DNA from 2 places in the Autumnicola musiva genome. Region 1 is predicted to be linked to the other one. Evidence: riboswitches for the same ligand, from Rfam matches in the RefSeq annotation. Region 1 holds a riboswitch; the other holds the start of a gene.
What was found. Region 1 has a riboswitch for cobalamin ahead of RM539_RS06900 (TonB-dependent receptor plug domain-containing protein). Riboswitches for the same ligand answer to the same signal wherever they lie in the genome.

Region 2: another riboswitch for cobalamin. It lies ahead of RM539_RS18280 (TonB-dependent receptor plug domain-containing protein); the one in region 1 lies ahead of RM539_RS06900 (TonB-dependent receptor plug domain-containing protein).

What each region holds. Positions count from the first base shown of each region.
Region 1 is NZ_JAVRHK010000003.1:438,386-446,032, forward strand. Features, by position in the region: gene RM539_RS06890 (hypothetical protein) at 1-59, opposite strand, end outside; gene RM539_RS06895 (ABC transporter substrate-binding protein) at 97-1,239, opposite strand; cobalamin riboswitch at 1,572-1,857, shown strand; gene RM539_RS06900 (TonB-dependent receptor plug domain-containing protein) at 1,889-3,718, shown strand; gene RM539_RS06905 (YncE family protein) at 3,721-4,809, shown strand; gene RM539_RS06910 (DUF4268 domain-containing protein) at 4,944-5,372, opposite strand; gene RM539_RS06915 (ZIP family metal transporter) at 5,484-6,152, opposite strand; gene RM539_RS06920 (THUMP domain-containing class I SAM-dependent RNA methyltransferase) at 6,343-7,506, shown strand.
Region 2 is NZ_JAVRHK010000024.1:11,044-18,690, forward strand. Features, by position in the region: gene RM539_RS18270 (hypothetical protein) at 1-307, opposite strand, end outside; gene RM539_RS18275 (YncE family protein) at 332-1,498, opposite strand; gene RM539_RS18280 (TonB-dependent receptor plug domain-containing protein) at 1,508-3,514, opposite strand; cobalamin riboswitch at 3,614-3,802, opposite strand; gene RM539_RS18285 (hypothetical protein) at 4,692-4,979, opposite strand; gene RM539_RS18290 (hypothetical protein) at 5,386-5,712, shown strand; gene RM539_RS18295 (DUF4625 domain-containing protein) at 5,961-6,890, shown strand; gene RM539_RS18300 (DUF4625 domain-containing protein) at 6,914-7,647, shown strand, end outside.

The DNA.
Region 1 (7,647 bases):
AGAAGCTCTTCAGTTTCACTATAAATATTTTCATCAATCTCAATGGAATTTTTTTTCATTTTGAAAATTCTTGTACCTAAAGGTAATTAATTTTCTTTATTGATCTTCCAGGGCTTTAAAAAAGGTTCGCTGATAATCTGGCATTAGGTTGGGATGAAAAATGGAAATAAGGTCTTTTAGAACAAGATCGGGCCGTTGCGGGCCGAGTTCGTAATATACCACGCCTCCGGTTTCTCCTTTTACCAGGCTTACACTATATACATTCCTGTTTTTTACTGCTTCAAATTGGCGGTAATGTTCAGAATCTGCAAAAAGTTCCTCATAGGTAGTAAACTGGCCGGCGCTTATCCAGTACTTTGCACCCTGTGCTTCTGCAAGAACGCTTTCAAAAGAAAGTGCCATGCTGCCGCTTCCCTCGGTTTCAGAATAAATATAATCGGCATTGGCATCTTTTATAAATTCAGCGGTCCAGGAATTTCCGTAAGGCATATACCACTGATCTTTATACATGGAACCGCTTAAAACTTTGGGAGACTCCTTGCCAGTACTTGCCAGTTCCTTTGCATCTTTGTAACTGGTAGCGATTTGGTTAAAAATTTTTTTAGCCTGCTGACTTTTATTAAAAAATGCACCGAAAAACTTTATCCATTCTGCTTTGCCCAGAGGACTTTCTTCTGTCCAGTCTCCATTATAAACTACAGGGATTCCGGTTTTTTGAATGGTTTCAAAAGCAGAATTGTTGCCGTTAATTGCAAAGCCAATAACTACATCGGGTTTCAAATCGATTAAAACTTCAGTGTTAAGATCTTCATTTTTTCCTAATTCTTTAATTTCTCCGGAATTGATCAATTCCCTGGTTTTTACTGAAGAAATAAAGTCCAGGCCCGGAAAACCTTTTAAAGTGGATGTTACTTCCAGAGCTTCCAGAGCCGGAATATGAGTGGTGGAAGTTACCACAATACGCTCTATGGGAACTTCAATTTTTTGATCATACTCCAGGCCGGCAGGAATTTCTGCATCTTCTTCAGCTAAGAGATAGCGGAATTTTTCTTCGGCATTTGGCCAGGGAGTTTTTACTTCAATAATGGAATAATCATCAAATTTTTCTATTTCAAATCCACTGGCATAGGAAATTTCAACCTGTTCTCCCTGAGTAGATTGAATGTCTTCTGCCTTATTTTCTGAATTTTTACATGCGCCTGTAATTACTAGTAATAAAAGAAAAGTGAATTTTTTCAAGAGGAATGTGTTTAAGATTCAAAAGTAAGATTATTATTGAATATCTGAAATCTACAAACCTATCGTTACCCTAAACTCGATTCAGGGTCTCATCATATATGTTATAGGTTTTTAAAGTTGATATAAGATGCTGAAACAAGTTCAGCATGACGTCAGTTAAGGTTTTTATTCCAGGAGGTTTAATACTCCTATACTTGCCTCGTTGGTAAATGTCTAAAGTTCGGAAACGTGTTCCTCCTATGCTCCGTAGGCTTGCCCCGGAGAACTTTTACCAGGAACGAATAATCAAATATTCTTTAAAAATTTAGGCTGACAACAAACATAAATGTTTATTTTCGCACAAAATTTTTGGTTCCGTGCCGGGTTTTCCGGTACGATTAAAAGGGAATCAGGTTGAAGTTAGAAATACGAAATTAGAAGTTAGAAGCAAATTTAGATTACTTCGTACTTCATCTTTCTTACCTCTGACTTCAAACAAGCCTGAGCTGTTCCCGCAACTGTAAGCTTAGTCCAATTGGGATGCTTGTTGTTATCACTTCAAATACCACTGTTCTTTATGAATGGGAAGGTAAACAACAAGACGCGAGCCAGGAGACCTGCCAAAAGCAAACTTTAAAATCGAGACTTTCGGGATAAAAGTCAGAGGCAGATGAAAAACGCAAAATTTTACATTCTATTTCTGGTGTTGTTTTATGCCTTCCCGGCATTGGCACAAAAAGATTCTATCACTAAACTGGAAGAAGTTGTGCTGAGTGATGTAAAGCTTTTTAGGCATTCCCGCACCCAGGAAATTTCAGTTTTAAATGATTCTATTATTGCCGAAAATGAACCGTCTTTAACTTCTTTATTAAAGTTTAATAGTCCTGTTTATTTTAAAGAAAATGGTGTGGGAGGGGTTTCTTCCCCGTCTTTTCGCGGGACCACAGCTTCACAAACTGCAGTAATCTGGAACGGGATTAATATCAATTCTCAGTTTAACGGCCAAACCGATTTTAATACAGTCAACACTTCAAATTACAATAATATAGCTCTTAGGGCAGGTGGTGGAAGTGTTCTTTATGGCAGCGGTGCAATTGGCGGCAGTATTCATCTCAATAATCATTTTCGGTTTGATGGCGAATTTAGCAATGGCCTGAGGCTCGAAATTGGCAGTTTTAATACTAATATTTTAAATTATTCAGCTGAAGCATCTTCAGAAAAAACCAGCGTTTATATCAATTTTTCCGGAATAGAATCCGAAAATGATTATGACTACCTGGGAACAGAAAAGCACAATGAGAATGGTGATTTTTACAATACCAGTATGAGCGCGGGAATTGCACATTGGCTGAACGAAGACAATATTCTGAAATTTTACAGCAACTTTTATACGGGTGAGCGCGGTTTTTCGGGAACTCTTGCCGCTCCCTCCAATAATAAATATGAAGATTTAAATAGCCGCAATCTTTTAGAATGGAAGGGTTTTTTCAATGATTTTATTTCTTCCCTGAAGCTGGCTTATCTGGATGAAAAATATAAATATTTTGAAAACCGGGACAGTGAAAGTTTTACTTACGGAAACGCGGCCACTTATATTGCAAAATATGACCTTACCTATCAGATAAATCCTGAAATGAGCCTGAACGCCCTGATTGACTACAGGAATACGGATGGAAAAGGCTCTGATGTAGGACAAAATGTTAGGAATATTGGAGCTTTCGCGTTGCTTCTTAATCATAATTTAGGAAAGTTTTTTTATGAAGTAAGTGCAAGAAAGGAAATTACTGACACCTATGAGTCTCCTTTTTTATACTCTGTTGGAGCGGGTTATGCCGTTACTTCTTTTTATGAGGTAAATTTAAATTTCTCAAGAAATTTCAGGATTCCTACTTATAATGACCTATTCTGGGCTTCCGGCGGAAATCCTAATCTTGACCCGGAGACTTCTTATCAGGGGGAAATAAGCCAGAATCTTCACTTTAGTGATTTTGAATTCGGAATCACCACTTATTTAATGAAAATTAATGATTTGCTTCGGTGGGTTCCCGATTCCCGTGGCACCTGGCGTCCTGAAAATACTGAAAGCGTAAAAAATTATGGATTGGAATTCCGCGGAAACTTTGAGAAAAATTACACCGGACACCACTTCAGTTTAAATGCAAATTACAGCTACACTAAAACCAATGATGAGGTGCTTGATAAAGAGCTTATTTATACTCCGAGACATAAAGGCACTGCTTCACTTGGGTATTCATATATTGATTTTTCGTTTTTCTACCAGTTTCTCTATAACGGCAATATTTACACCTCTTCAGATAATAATTATCAGCTGGAAGGCTACACTATTTCGAATGCAGGAATTAATTACAGTTTTGGCAAAAGGGATTTTCTCACTGTAGGGCTGGAAATGCGGAATTTTTTTAATAAAGATTATCAAAGCTTACCGTCCAGGCCAATGCCGGGGCGTTCAATTAATAGTTCACTAACCATTAAATTTTAAATATGAAAATCAACAAAGTTTTTATTTTGGCTTTAGCAGCCATTACCTTTTTTACATCTTGTGAAAACGATGATGACCTTAATGAAATTCCTGTAGCAGAGGGAGATTATGCCAATGGTATTTTTATTCTGAATGAAGGCGTTTTTAATTCCGGCAACAGTACGGTTTCCTTTTTGGATGAAGAAACCGGGACTGTGGTGAAAGATGTTTTTGCTGCTGAAAATTCTGGTGCCGCACTTGGAGATACAGGGCAGGGTATGGGCTTCTATGAAGACTATGCTTTTATTGTGGTAAATGTTTCTAATACTGTTGAAGTTGTAGATCGGAATTCCTTTGAAACCGTTGCAACTATTGATGAGGGACTTCAAAATCCGCGTCATATTGCGTTTACAAATAGGAATGCCTATGTCACCAACTGGGGAGACGGTACAAATGCTGAAGACGATTACGTGGCGGTGATTGACCTGGAAAATTTTACCGTTTCAGAAAACATTAGTATAGAGGAAGGCCCTGAGGAAATTGTAGAAGAAAACGGAATGCTTTACATAGCTCAAAATGGAGGATATTCCGTCAATAATAAAATTACCGTTATAGATGCTTCTACTAATGAAGTCACAGAAACTATTACCGTAGGCAATCGTCCTGGTTCCATGGAGATTGAAGACGGATATCTTTGGGTTGCCGTGGCAGGAATGGGTTCTTATCCCGATCCTGCGGCAGAAACGGCAGGGAAAATTGTTAAAATAGACCTCACTTCTAATGAAATAGCTTCGGAATTTACTTTTCCAAATTCTACAGATCATCCTGCGAATCTTGATATTGAGAATGATAAAATTTACTATACTTTAGGAAAAAGCGTTTATACTTTTAATGAAACCGATACTGAACTGCCGGAAACTGCTTTTGCTGAATTGACCGATGTGGCTTCTTTATATGGATTTGAAGTTGAAAACGGAAATATTTATGCCGCTTCAGCTAATGCAGACTTTACAGGAGACGGAGATTTATTTATCTACAGCACTGCAGATGGGAGCCTGTTGAATTCTTATGAAGTTGGTATTAACCCTAACGGAGTTTATTTCAATGAATAAATAGCTAATTCACTCCAAAGTTATATCTAGCCCATACGTGTATTTCCCCAGGTATTGCATTAAACCTGAAAATATGCGTATGGGCTAAATTTTGAAAATAACAGCAGTGGGGTGAGCTGCGAAATTAAAAGTTTTCAGGCTTTAATAAAATCTTCAAAATCGGTAAAAAATTCTTCCAGTTTCAGCATTTTTTCAACAAAGAATTGCTGTACGTTTTCCCAGTCATTTCTATTATGAATGCTTACGTCTTTAAGCTGAACATAAATTCGGGAAATAGTCTTCCCTTCAGGAAGTTCATAGTTTTCATCAAAAATGGCATCAGGTAAATATTCAGCAAGAAGAATTTTCTTCAGCGAAAGCATCTTTTCATAATAATAAGCCTGGATCACTTCATCCTGAGAACTTACGTCCATGGAAACCTGCGCTATTTTACGTGTAAAAGTAAACTTTAGGTGGATTTCTTTAATCCTGGTATTATAAAGTAACCATTTATGGGGAAATTTTTTTCCGAATCCCGTCCAGAATTCCTGCGTAAGTTTTTTTGATTCTTCCCTGCTAAACATGATTTTTCTCTTTCTCCGGAATTGTTTTTTCAGAATTTTAAAAAGCGCTGAATAATTTTAGTTCAATTATACTATAAACATTTTATTGTCAGGTTGAGCGCAGTCGAAACCTCAAATAAAATAAGCCAGTAAAATTCCCAGAACGATTACGGCCAGTTTTGAAATATTAAAACTATGGTTTTTAGCCGATTCAAATAAAATAGTTGTGGAAACATGCAGAAAAATACCTATTACCACCGCGTTTATTGGGGCTGAATACTGCTGAAGAAATTCAAAGTTTTCCTGAAGCCAGCTTCCCAGTGGCGTCATAAGGGCGAAAAATGTCAAAAAAAGGAAGGTGGCTAAATTGCTCATTTTTGAGCGAATCAGGAAAACTGATAATATCGCCGCCACCGGAATTTTATGGATCACCACTCCGTGTAACAGGTGGCCGTGGTCATGTATGGGAAAACCTTCCAGCAACGCGTGCAGGCTTAAACTGCCCAGCAATAAAAAAGGAAATCTTCCAGCCTCTTCCTGGTGGTGCATATGCCCGTGCTCCACACCTTTGGACACAAACTCCAGGATGATTTGCAGCAGCAGTCCCAGCATTATAAAAATACCAATTTCATCTGTGCCATTATGATAAACCTCGGGTAACAGTTCAAACACCGTAACCGCTAGCAGATAGGCACCACTAAAGGAAAGCAACAATTTAAAACCGGTAGAACTGCCCGGTTTTAAAAACAGGGAAATGATGTAACCCGCAACAACGGAGAGTAAGGGTAAAATATAGATCATTCTTGGCAGCGGATTTTTTCGTTATTTAAGCTGTAGGCTTTAGGCACTAATCTGTAATTATACTTTAAACTTTGAACTCTTCACTTTTAATTTCCTACTTCTTATTTCGTACTTCATACCTCTCTTCACCCTTACTTCTTTCAGGAACGGCCAAAATTAATGTATTTTTGCGGTTCTCTAAAAACGTGATATGGGAAATAATTTTAAAATGATCGCCAAGACCATGTTCGGTTTTGAACCAATTTTGGCTAAAGAACTTATGGCTTTAGGTGCTATGGAGGTAAAAGAAGGAACACGTAATGTAAGTTTTGTGGGCGACAACGGCTTTATGTATAAGGCGAATTTGTGCCTGCGGACTGCTATAAAAATTCTTAAACCTTTTAAGAGCTTCAAAATTTATTCTGAAGAAGATCTCTATAAAAGTATATATGCACTACCATGGGAAGAGTTTATGAATGTAACTGACACTCTGGCCGTAGATGCAACAGTACATTCTGATACTTTTACTCATTCAAAATATATTTCCCTTAAGACCAAAGATGCCATCGTTGATCGTTTTCGGGATAAATTCGGAAAACGGCCCGATGTGGATCTGGATTTTCCCACTTTGAGGTTAAATATTCATATTGAGAAAAATTTCTGTAACGTGAGTTTTGATAGTTCGGGCCAGTCGCTGCATAAGCGAGGCTATAAAACCGCTACCAATATTGCGCCTATAAATGAAGTTCTGGCAGCTGGAATGTTGCTGCATTCCGGCTGGAATGGGCAGAGCGATTTTTTGGACCCAATGTGCGGGAGTGGAACCATTCTTATTGAAGCAGCAATGATTGCCTGTAATATTCCGCCGAATTTAAACCGAAAGGAATTTGCTTTTGAAAGGTGGAAAGATTGGGATGCCGATTTATTTGAAAAGATTGAAGAATCTGTTCTGAAAAAAATAAAGGAATTTCATTTTATGTTAACGGGATATGATACTTCACCTTCCGCAGTACATAAAGCTATAGACAATGTGAAAAATGCCAACCTTTCTGAATTTATTAAGATTGAAAGGCAGGATTTCTTCGAAAGTGAAAAGGAAACTGAGCGGCATTTACACATGGTTTTTAATCCGCCATATGGAGAACGCCTTGAAATTGATATGCCAAAGTTTTATAAGAGAATAGGAGATACGCTGAAGCAAAGCTATCCCGGCACCCAGGCATGGTTTATCACCTCTAATCTTGAAGCAATTAAAAATGTTGGCCTTCGCCCATCCAGAAAGATAAAAATGTATAACGGTGCACTGGAATCAAGGCTTTTAAAATATGAGATCTATGAAGGAAGTAAGAAAGCTAAAAGTGAGGAGCGAGGTTAGAACTATGAATGTAGAAAGACGAATTTGGAAGTAAAGAGTACAAAAAGGGATTGGTTGTTAGTTTATAGACTTCAAAATTTAAAATTCAGGCTTCAAAATAATTTCTGCGTTAATCTGCGAATTCTGCGGGAGCAATGTGGT
Region 2 (7,647 bases), on a different contig from region 1:
CACCGGAAGCGTTATAAGCATTGAAAATAAGTAGATGTTCTCCTGTAGTCTCGGCATTAAAAGTGTAATTAGCAGTAGAGGATACAAGGCTATCTTCCAGCAACCATTCCTGTTCAAAAGGAGTGTTGTTCTCGGTGCCGGCCTGCAGTTGCAGCGTATCCCCAATGGTAAGCTGTAGTTCCCGCTCAGGTGGATTCATGGTAAGTTGGGGCTTGTCAATTTCAATTTCATCGTCTTTAGAGCAAGAGGTAATTAGCAACATAAGGCAAAAAGCGATAAGAATCCTGGCCAGGTAATTTTTTTTCATGGTTTTCATTTTTAGGTTATTATTTTAGTGTTTAAATGTAATATATGCGGGTATATCTCCGGTTTGTACTTTCCATTTCAGTTCTCCATTGGAAAAACAATAAAGGTTCCCGGGGGTAACATAATCTTTTGCATCAGTTATAAAGACTTCATCGGTTTCGGGATGAATGGCGATTCCGTAGGGCATTTCTATTTGTTCGCGAAACTCTTCATTTATAAAACTATCCTCTAGAAAGGTTTCAGTTTGGGTATCCAGCATCGTATAGGTTATGTTATAATCTCCGGTGATATAGCTAAACTCTGTGCTGTACATATAAGCAATATCATTATGTATGGTAAGATCGGTCACGCCTACATCAAAAGTTTCTTTCACTTCCTCGGTTTGTGTATCTATTACAAATAGCCTTGATGGTATTTCGTAATAATCTCCCCTTGAGGTCACATAAAGATCTCCCTGGCTATCTATCTTTAACCGGTGAAGGTTAATGGCCACTTCAATGCGCCTGGTTTCTGTAAAATCCTGTAGATCTATAACCGAGATGGTAGATTCGTAATCCGGAGGGCTATATCCCCCGGAATTGGCCACATAGATCTTATCGTTATAGGCTACAAGTTCTTCAGGTTGCCTTCCCACTTCAACCCGTCGGGTGATTTCCAAACTGGTGGTATCTATCTCGGCCACCATACCGTTTTGGGCATTGGGATCTCCAATATTGCCCAGATAAGTGCTTAAGTAAGCTTTTCCTCTATAGAAAGTGATATACCGGCAGTTATCGATATCAATTTGTTTTAGGCGTACCCCCGTATCTGCATCGAGTACTTCCACTTTATTAGAAGCATTCACAACCACATACAGTTTAGAACCATAGATGCCAATATCGTTACCCACATCTCCCAGACCGCCTACCAGGTTTGGGTTTGCCTGGCTAAAGACATTCCTTCTGTATTCCCCGGTTTCAAAATCCATGTAATCAAGAGAGGCTTTGTTCATAGACATATTGCCCTCGTTGAGCAAATAGAAACCTCTTACAGCATCATCTGATTCAACAGGTTCATCATCATCATCATCATCTGGGTCTGTTGGATTCGTCGGTATCTCGGGGTTTTGTACATCCTCTTCAATATCAATGTCATCAGTCTGGCACGAATAGAGGGTAAAGCCTAATGCTAATAATAAACAGAGTTTTTTCATGTTATTTTATTAAAATTCATAATTAAGGTTTGCCCGAAACGACCGGCCGGGCATCGGAAAATTTCTTACTACCGCATACTGTTGATCTAAAACATTGTTTATTTCCAGACCCAGTTTTAGCGGGTTGTCTAAAAAATTAAAAATATAACTGGAAGATATATCATGGGTGTACCAGGGTTTCAAATAGTTCGAAGGGATATTAGCCTTTTGACTGTAACGTTCTCCCGTATAAATAAAGCTGTAATTAACATCTAATGTTTTATAAGAAGCCATTACGCTTAGGCTGCCACTATGTGTGGGGATGTAAGGAATTTGTTGCCCAAAGCTGTTCCCACCCGGGGTTACATCTAGAGATTCCTGAAAGGTATAGGTGAGTAATACCGTATAATTAAGTTCTTTGGAAAGATTTCCCGAGTTTTTAACCGTAGTTTCCAGTCCGATGGTCTCTACTTCTCCAAGATTTAGCATCGTCCATCTAAATAAATTGGTACCGGGAACGGCCACTATCATATCTGTGACCCAAATTTTATAGATATCGCTGGTGACATGAAGGAAAGTATTTCCCCATTTTTTCTGCCAGGAAAAACCTAAATTAACCTGGTCTGAATATTCTGGAGATAAAAAAGTATTGCCCACAAAGGTGTAATACAAATCGTTGAAAGTGGGCATTCTAAAAATGTTCTTGTAAAAGCCTCGTATTCTTAACTCTGGAGATGCGAAAGGCTGTAAATTAAACAATAGGCTTGGTGAATATTCCTGAAAATCTTCTGCAGCTTCATAATACCGTACCGATTCGTATATACCTGTGCTTAGAAGGCTTGCCTGCATTGTAAACCGGTTAAAGTTAAGGTTTGTGGCCAGGGCGTTTAGCAAAGTATTTCTTTTAGGGTAAGCAAAACGGTACAAATTGGCTTGCATGGTGTTTTGCTGAAAATCTGTAGCCAGGCTTAAGCTCCAGAAAGGTTTTATCTTATAGGTATTTACAAGGGAAAGATAATATTCCTGTTGGTCGTATTTATTATCCAGAAGCCCGGTAGTAGTGGTAATTTCCGGGTCCAGGTAACGAGAGAAATTCTCGCCTATTTTGCCCCGGACTTTAATCGCATATTTTTCTCCAAACTCATGCTTATAATCGGCCTGAAGAAAATTACTGCGGTCCCATAACCTTTGCGGTCGCCTAAACCTATTGGCAACAATTGCCCCTGGAAGTCCCCTTTCAGAACTATAATGGTAATATTTTACTTGCCAGGAATTATTTTTTGTATGGTTTCCGTGAACAGATGCTTCCAGGAGGTAGGAGGTGATATCTGCATTGTTTCTTACGGCCGTGGTATCATAGACCCCGTTGGAGTACAAGAATTTATACCTTCCGTGAGCTTTAACCATTTCTGAACTTAACCTCACCGCAATGGCGTCACTAATTTTATAATCTACATTCAAGGAAGGATTAAAAAGCCCGAAAGAACCCGACTTTACTCCTGCCTTAAAATTATAAGCTTTGCCCTCATTAAATTTTGGAGTTTTTGTTTTTAAATAGATGGTATTGGCTGAAGCATAAGATTTTGCTGATTGGTGTATTTCACTACGTTGCCCTTGATATAAGCTTACTTTTTCCATATTCTCTAGCGAGAATTTTCCGAGATCCACCTGGCCATTCTGTGCATTTCCCAATTGTATGCCATCATAGAAAACCCCGGTATGCTGCGAACCCATGCTGCGTACATTAACCGTTTTAATACCGCCAATGCCGCCGTAGTCTTTCAATTGAATACCACTAAAATAACTCAGGGCATCTGCTACATTTATACTATTGAGTTTTTGTAGTTTTTCACCCGAGATTGCCTGTACCGGCGCGGGAGAATTATGAGTTTCTTTAAGATTTTTACGGTGGTTTAGCAAGACTTCTTCAAGCACTATTGGGGATATGCTATCCCGCTCCTGCGCCAGGAGTAATAGTGGACTCAAAAAAAGTCCTGTAAATAATAGTATACCAATGCAAATTGAATTCTTCCTCATTAGGTTATTTTACATTCGAGGAAGAATAAGGAAGACAAACCACTTCCTTTAATGAAAGGGTTCATATTACGAATCCAAGCTTCAATCCCCGAAAGCTTTATTGAATTACTAAAAATGGCAGGTATTCTGACTTGCTTTATCCACCCGGCCTTCCCCTCTAATTAGAAAGTGACCATATATGGGCTTCATTTAAAAAGCTTACAGCTGCGGGACAGTTCTGGATTTTCACCAGATTCCCTTTTTAATGTCCGGCGAAAAATCCGGACAACCATTTTTTAATGAGCCGCAAATTTAGTTATTGTTTTTAGAAAGTTTTAAAGTTTATTAATAAAATTTAGAGTAGTGGTAAAATTGTGTTTCTTTAAATTTTATGCCAAGCCATGATGGTTAGAATCAAAAGATCGTAGATATGTTAAAAGTTGAATTTTAAGCGGAATTGATTTCTAGACCATCAGGCAAATAGTATTTTTGCAGCGTGAAATACTTATTTCCCATTACTCGCCTTTTTTATTGTGCTTCGGCCTTTTTCGCTTTATGGGGAGTATGTTTTAAACTACGAATATATTTCAGAAGTATTATGTATCAATAAAGATAAGCCAAAGTTAGATTGCAATGGTAAATGCTACCTGATGCAATCTTTGGCGGAAGCTTCAGATGATACTGGTGATGCTACGGAAATTCCATCAAAAAAATTAGATTTTTAACTATTGTATTTTACCGAAAATATTGCTTCGGACAATTTATTAAACATTGAGTTTAAAAGCCGACTTCATATCGATGCTTATTGCAACGAAGCATACCAATTTCTTTCGCCGGGACAACTGTTTAACCAAACTTTTGGCACATAAAAACTGGCGTATTTAATTACTTCTGGATTAAGAATCAAATTTTTTCTTTTTAAAAAATAAAAATTTGATTAACCATATAATTCCTAGTATTAATAAGATGGTCAAAATAGTTTGCCATATAAATAGATTAATCTCCATAATAAAGTATTTATTAGTGTTATCTTAAAAGTTAATTGCAATTTGGAACTAAGGTATGTTCCGCAGGATCACCATATATAGTTCCTATGCCTTCAAAAAATAAGTTATAATTATAAATCCCATAAGCAGTTGCATAACCGCAATGATTTTCACTGTATTTATAAGTATAACTAACTCCTAAAGTCCATCCTTCAAAAAGCTCCGCCTATTACTTCTGTAAAATTACAACTACCAGCACCTACATAAACCTGAAATATTAAATTTGCATATCCGGTATCAGCTGCACTAATCTCAATAATCCCCCCATTGCAGAGGTGATTGGGTTGAGGCATAGTTGTTTGTTTTTGCATTCCGATTTGATCTTTATGCGGTTTGTTTTTAATTTTATTAATAAAATCCCGATATTCTTCTTCTGAATTTATAATGATCGCATTGGACTCTGAGATAGTTGAATGAACCACTATGGACTTCAAGTCCATAGTGGTTCATTTTGAAAGCTTTTTTGGTTCGAAATATGAAAAATGAAATTAGTGTAAATATTAAATTATTGAAGTGTAGTAGTTTAGTGTTTCGAATACCAAGAGGTTAATAAGCCAATTTATAATAATAATCCGAGGTTATTGGTTCGAATCAAGTCCCCAGTTAATAACAATGACAATACTTCAAAGAACTAGGAACTTTTTTTTGAAACCTTGACGACATTTTTAAAGTCAAATTTTAAGTGCTATCTCAATTGAAAGAAGATTTCACACATTTTCAGCGATAATTCAGGGAGATATCATAAATCATTTTGTTATATATTTCCAATGAGAACTTCTTAGATTATATACAATTTATGAATAGAAATGGAGTTTTATATGAACCAGTTTATTAGATTTGTGACCTGTGGAAAAGTTGAGAACAAAAATATGCTTACTACTGGGAGGTATTATCCTTTCTGCCTGTATTTTACCTGCGTTGCATTCGCTTTCCCACGAAACATCTTTTGGCGATACGGATATAAGTTCGGTTCATTTTTCCGATATGGATGCCAAAGCAGATTGTGATTTTTGTTCCTTTCACCTCACTACTTCCGATTTCCCTGAATTCTATTCTTATACATTATACACTCCCCTAAAGGAAGAGATTTACAGAGTTTCCCTTGAAGACAAAGTAAATCCTTTTCCATTTCGATTATTTCAGCTTCGGGCACCCCCGGCATTAATTGGGTAAATTCTCTTTTACAAAGTTTAGAGTTTCTTTCTGATTATATCTAATTAGGATTCCACTTTTTATTAGAAGATGCCTTATAGGCTCAAGGAAACTCTTCCAAGACTATTCATACTAGTTTTAGGAGCTGATCCTTATCAGAAATTCTACCCATTCCAAGAAAACAATACCAATTGGGTTTATTCCAAAACTCTTGAATTACCCTACTTGACAATTAAAATTTATAAATCCTTAATAATTATACTAAAATCATGAAAATAAGAATTTTTTACGTACTCGCATTTATTAGTTTTTTGTCATTCACATCCTGTAGTAATGATGATGACCAAAACATAGAACCGGCAGAGGCTACACTGACCAATATTGAGATTGGATTAAATAACAATGAAAGAGGAATTATAGGCAGGGACTTTCACCTCAACGCAGATATCGTGGCCGGGGAACGAATTGATATGGTGAGTGTAGATATTCTTCCTCGCGAGCATGAAGAGTATGCTGGAGACTGGTCCTTTAACATCTCTTGGGATGAATACAGCGGCCTGCGCAACACCACCGTTCACAAACATTTTGATATTCCTGATGACGCTGTGGAAGGTGTATATGACTTTATAATCACCGTATCTGACGAGAATGGCAGTATTTCAGAAGAAGTGAGGACAATTACCATCTTTTTACCAGAAAATCTTCCTGTAGATCCAGATTTGACAACCTTCAATTTATCTCTAAATGGTAATTTCATTTATAGAAATGGAGAATTTACTGAAAACGAAACGAGTCTTAAAGTGAATGATACTATTTCGTCCCAGGCAGATATTAGTAGTGGTAAGGGAGATGGTAAAATGTACTTAATATTAATTAATGCATCACTCGATCATCGTCCTGAAACTATTGATGCAATTGACTTCTCCAAAGTCATTGTATACGATTATTATGAACATAGCAATTGGACAGATACAGAAACCTTTTCTAATTTTGTTTTTGATTTGGATTCTTTTGAGATTGTAAGAGATGTCCCGCAAATGGTTATTGGTGCTGAAAGTGATAATGCTCCAGAACCAAATCCTATAGAAGGGGAAAAGCAATGGGAAACAGGTACTTATTACTTTGGGCTTGTATATGAAAATACAACTTATAATGTTGGTTTATTTCATTACATCGAGATTGAAATCAGTGGCTTTTAATAAGCATAATTTTCATAACAACTATGAAAACAAGATTTTTTTTCCTACTGGCAATTATTGGCTTTTTATCATTTACCTCCTGTAACAGCGATGATGATAAGGTTGAAGAACTGGACAGGCCCAGCCTTAGCAACGTAGAAGTAGGATCTGGCAATAATGGGCAGGGAACTATAGGAAGGGACTTTCACCTAAATGCCGATATTGTTGCTGGGGAAAGAATTGACTTGGTAACGGTAGATATTCTTCCTCTAGAAGGGGAGGATTATACAGAAGACTGGTCTTTCAACATTTCCTGGGATGAATTTAAAGGCCTTCGCAATACCACGGTCCACAAACATTTTGATATTCCCGAAGACGCTCCCGAAGGAAATTTTAATTTTATAATCACTGTGACCGATGAGAACGGAACCATATTGGAAGAGGTATATGACCTACAACTTATAGATGCTTCCAATCTACCGGTCGATCCCTATCTATATACCTGGGATTTCTTTGCTAAAGGGGGAAGCTATTATTTTGTCAATGAGCTACTCGAGAATCCTGAAGATGTAACATTTGCTAAGCAGGATACAATTACCTCATCTGTGAGTATTAACAGTGTAAAAGGTGATGGTGAGATGTACATGTTCTTAGTAAAAAAATCTGCCAACCATCTTCCGGAAACCATTGAAGGTATCGATTTATCAAAAGTAATTGTATATGACGTTAAAAGCCATGAGAACGAAGAAGATGTTTTTTCCTTTAGTAATAGAGATGT